DNA from 2 places in the Methylorubrum sp. GM97 genome. Region 1 is predicted to be linked to the other one. Evidence: predicted binding sites of a transcription regulator. Region 1 holds the regulator's gene; the other holds the start of a gene.
The links. The regulator HrcA, encoded in region 1, represses chaperone genes, less so after heat shock. The targets are predictions, from matches to a motif close to GTTAGCACTCNCNNNNNGNGAGTGCTAAC.
Positions count from the first base shown of each region.

Region 2: groES (co-chaperone GroES) is a predicted target of HrcA. The motif match lies at 1,137-1,165, and genes of this name have one in related genera.

Region 1 is NZ_AP025942.1:413,419-415,815, reverse strand. It holds gene rph (ribonuclease PH) at 1-426, opposite strand, end outside; gene MSPGM_RS02010 (hypothetical protein) at 591-854, opposite strand; gene hrcA (heat-inducible transcriptional repressor HrcA) at 1,132-2,223, shown strand.
Region 2 is NZ_AP025942.1:5,347,316-5,349,712, reverse strand. It holds gene MSPGM_RS24765 (magnesium transporter CorA family protein) at 16-1,020, opposite strand; gene groES (co-chaperone GroES) at 1,235-1,525, shown strand; gene groL (chaperonin GroEL) at 1,618-2,397, shown strand, end outside.

The DNA of each region.
Region 1 (2,397 bases):
GGCGAAGCAATCGTGCAGGGCTACCCACGCTCCGGTGATCGAGGCGGTGCGGGTGCCCCCATCGGCCTGAATCACGTCGCAATCGACGGTGATCTGGCGCTCGCCCAGGGCCGGCAGGTTGGTGACGGCTCGCAGGGAGCGGCCGATCAGCCGCTGAATCTCCTGCGTGCGGCCCGAGGGCTTGCCGGAATTGACCTCGCGGCGGGTGCGCTCGTGGGTGGCGCGGGGCAGCATCGCGTATTCGGCGGTGACCCAGCCCTTGCCGGAGCCGCGCAGCCACGGCGGGCCGCGCTCCTCCAGCGAGGCGGTGCAGAGCACGCGGGTGTTGCCGAAGGTGACGAGGCAGGAGCCTTCCGCGTAGCGGGCGACCGCCCGCTCCAGCGTAACGTCGCGCATCGCGTCCGCCGCGCGCTTCGAGGGCCGCATGCTTGGTAAGCTCCCGTGTCGAAAATCGAAGCCCGGGCTCTTAGGCGCTGCCAGCCCCCGCGGCAACCGCCGCAAGGTCTGCGGTTTTCAGCGGAAGACCCGCCTCCGGCACGAAAAAGGCCGCCGTCTCGCGACGGCGGCCCTTCAGATAACCTGCTAGCCGATCACCAGCGACGGTGGTTCCAGTGACGGCGGTGATGGTGATGGCGCGGGCCGCCGAAGCGGTGATGGCGGTGCCAATGGCCACGGTGACGCATGTGGCGGCGGTAGTGACGGCGGTCGCCGCGGTACTGCGCCTGCTCGATCATGTCACCGACCGGCGCGGTCGCCTCGGTTTGGATCGGGAGCGGGGCAGCCTGCGCAGCGCGGGGCGCCGAAGCGAGGCTCAAGCCGGTGACCGCGATCGCCAGGGCGGCGACCTTGACCATGGTCTTTCGTGCGCCAGTCAGCACTATCGGAGGCTCCATCTTTACTCGAGTTACGGGGCGGCGGATCGCGGCTCGAAACGCTGCCCTGCTCATCAAACGACTCGGGGCCGCAGAATGATCCCTAGGATTCCTCGGCTGAAGCCCGCAGGGTGTCGTTCGCCGGGTCGGCGCGGTCCGGACATCGTCCGTAACGTCGCCGCACGACAGGATTGATCGGCGGCGCCCAAGCGCTCACAATCGTTTGTCAGGATCCTGCATTCGTCAGGTGCTCATCTCCTTGATCGAGGCCGTTCAGCCCATCGTGAATCCGCAACCCCAGGCGCTCGCCGCCCTCAACGAGCGCTCCCGAGAGATCTTCCGGCAGATCGTTGAGAGCTACGTCACCACCGGCGAGCCGGTGGGGTCGCGCAATCTCGCGCGCATCCTGCCGATGAGCCTGTCCCCGGCCTCGATCCGCAACGTGATGGCGGATCTCGAGCATTCCGGGCTGATCTTCGCGCCCCACACCTCGTCCGGGCGCCTGCCGACGGAGCTGGGTCTGCGCTTCTTCGTCGATGCGATGATGGAGATCGGCGATGTCGATCTCGCCGAGAAGGCGCGCATCGAGGCGCAGATGCAGGCGGCAGCCTCGCGCCACACCTTCGATTCGGCCCTGGCCGAGGCGTCCTCGCTGCTCTCGGGCATTTCCCGCGGGGCGGGCGTGGTGCTGACCACTAAGGTCGATGCCGGGCTCAAGCATGTCGAGTTCGTGCGGCTCGATCCCGAGCGCGCGCTCGTGGTGCTGGTCTCGATCGACGGCACGGTGGAGAACCGCCTCGTTGATTTGCCGCCGGGCCTGCCGGCGGGGGCGCTGCAGGAGGCCTCGAACTTCCTCAACGCCCGCCTGCGCGGCCGCACCCTCGATACCCTGCGCGCCGATATCGAGAACGGCCGCAAGGAGATGAAGCGGGAACTCGACGCCCTGACCGAGCGGCTAGTCGATGCCGGGCTCGCCACCACGGTCGGCCCGTCAGAGGCGCGCCAGCTCATCGTGCGGGGGCAGGCCAACCTTCTGGACGACCTGCGCGCGGCCGAAGACTTGGAGCGCATCCGCCTGCTGTTCAACGACCTCGAAACGCAGAAGGACGTGATCGAGCTGCTGGCGCGGGCCGAGCAGGGCGACGGCGTGCGCATCTTCATCGGCTCGGAAAACAAGCTGTTCTCGCTCTCCGGCTCCTCGATGATCGCTGCCCCCTTCCGCGACAGCGCGCAGAAGATCGTCGGTGTCGTCGGCGTCATCGGCCCGACGCGGCTCAACTATTCCCGCATTGTGCCAATGGTGGACTACACTGCCCGCGTGGTCTCGGGCTTGCTCGACCGGTCACGGTAGGGCGTCGCTTCGGCCGGTCCGGAGTATTGCGCTCGAGCGCATTCCGACGAAGTGGTCACCGGTTCGTCGAAAGAATGCGCGTCACAACAAGGACCGAGAGACGCCGGCCTGATGCCATCAGGCCGGATACGGCTTGTGTCTCGGCGCAGGGGTGATTCGACAGCAGGAAGCGGG
Region 2 (2,397 bases), 540 kb from region 1:
CTTCTCGACGCCGCGTTACAGCCAGCCCTTCGCCTTGAAATAGAGCAGCGGCACGATCGCCGAGATCGCGATCAGGGCGAGGCCGTAGGGGTAGCCGTAGGCCCAGTCGAGTTCGGGCATGTGCTTGAAGTTCATGCCGTAGAGCGAGGCCACCAGGGTCGGCGGCACGCCGACCACGGATACGACGGTGAGAACCCGGAAGGCGTTGTTCTGCTCGATATTGATAAGCCCGAGCGTCGCGTCGAGCAGGAACTGGACGGTCTCGGACAGCCGCGTCTCGAACTCGTCCAGCGAGGCGATGTCCTGTGCCAGCGTGTCGAAGCGTGGCGCGTCGCCCTCCTTGAGGGTCTGGCCGCACTCGCTCTTGGCGAAGGCGATGATGCGCCCGAGCCCGAGCAGGCTGGCGCGGACCTTCGACAGCGACTTGCCGTGGCGCCCGACCGAACGGAGCAGGCGGCGCAGGGCAAGGTCGCGCCGCTTCGGCGCGGTCGTGTCACCCTTGCGGGCGCCGGGCCGGGCGCCGGAATCGAAATCGAAGATGCGGGTGGAGAGCGCGTCGAGATCACCCGACATCTCCTCCAGAAGGTCGGCGAGGTTGTCGACCAGTTCCTCGACCACGAGCAGGAACATGCCCGTGCTGGTGCTGCCGTCGCCGTCACGCTCGTCCACACGCTTCCGGACCGCCGCAATGGCGCGCATGTCGTGGAAGCGCACGGTGACGAGGTGGTCCGCGTTGAGCAGGAAGCCCAGCGGCTTCAGGCTGAAATCGGAGCGGTCGAAGGTCACCATCGGCGTCGAGAGGGAGAGGCCGTCGCGGTTGCGGCGCAGGCGGCTCGACGACTCGACCTCGCTCAGCGCCGCACGCGAAGGCACGCGGATGCCCGTCTTCCGTTCGACCTGCGCGGCCTCCTCGGCCGTCGGATCGTTCAGATCGATCCAGACCGCGTGATCGGGCAGGCTCGCGCCGCCTCCCGCGCCGCCGTGCTCGACCGCGCCGTTGGCCCCATGAAGGCTCATCATCGGGAGAATGTGTCCCCGTCCGTCCCAGGCGCGCGAGAAATTCGCGTGAAACCGCCGCAGCCGGGAAGAAGCTGCGCCTTGACTCAAAAACGCCACGCGCCTATCTCGCCAGCGTCGTTAGCACTCACTTGCTTGGAGTGCTAACAATCAGGTGGAGCGCGGTCGTCCCGGCCGCATGAAGACCAACCGCCATTCCGAAGCAAGAGGGCAGCTCATGAAGTTCCGTCCGCTGCACGACCGCGTCGTCGTCCGTCGCATCGAGAGCGAAGAGAAGACGAAAGGCGGCATCATCATCCCGGATACCGCCAAGGAGAAGCCGCAAGAGGGCGAGATCGTCGCCGTCGGCCCTGGCGCTCGCGACGAGCAGGGCCGCGTCAACGCCCTCGACGTGAAGGTCGGTGACCGCGTGCTGTTCGGCAAGTGGTCCGGCACCGAGGTCAAGATCGACGGCCAGGATCTCCTCATCATGAAGGAATCCGACATCATGGGCGTCGTCGCCCTCTAAGGCGCGCAACCCCTCCACCGCCCTTCGAGGCCGCCAGGGCTTTTGCCCTCGGCCGGCTTCAGGGCCCCTTCCATCATTCGAGGTAAACTCACATGGCAGCGAAAGACGTACGTTTCTCCGCCGATGCTCGCGACAAGATGCTGCGCGGCGTCGACATCCTCGCGGATGCCGTCAAGGTGACGCTGGGCCCCAAGGGCCGCAACGTCGTGATCGAGAAGAGCTTCGGCGCCCCGCGCATCACCAAGGACGGCGTCACCGTCGCCAAGGAGATCGAGCTCGCCGACCGCTTCGAGAACATGGGCGCACAGATGGTGCGCGAAGTGGCCTCGAAGACCAACGATATCGCCGGTGACGGCACGACCACCGCGACCGTGCTGGCCCAGGCGATCGTCCGCGAAGGCGCCAAGTACGTCGCCGCCGGCATCAACCCGATGGACCTGAAACGCGGCATCGACCTCGCCACGGCCGCCGCGGTGAAGGACATCACCGCCCGCGCCAAGAAGGTCGCCTCCTCCGAAGAGGTCGCCCAGGTCGGCACGATCTCCGCCAATGGCGACAAGGAGATCGGCGAGATGATCGCCCACGCCATGCAGAAGGTGGGCAACGAGGGCGTCATCACCGTCGAGGAGGCCAAGACCGCCGAGACCGAACTCGACGTCGTCGAGGGCATGCAGTTCGACCGCGGCTACCTCTCGCCGTACTTCGTGACCAACGCCGAGAAGATGGTCGCCGAGCTCGAGGATCCCTACATCCTCATCCACGAGAAGAAGCTCTCCTCGCTGCAGCCGATGCTGCCGGTGCTCGAGGCCGTGGTGCAGACCGGCAAGCCGCTCGTCATCATCGCCGAGGACATCGAGGGTGAGGCGCTCGCC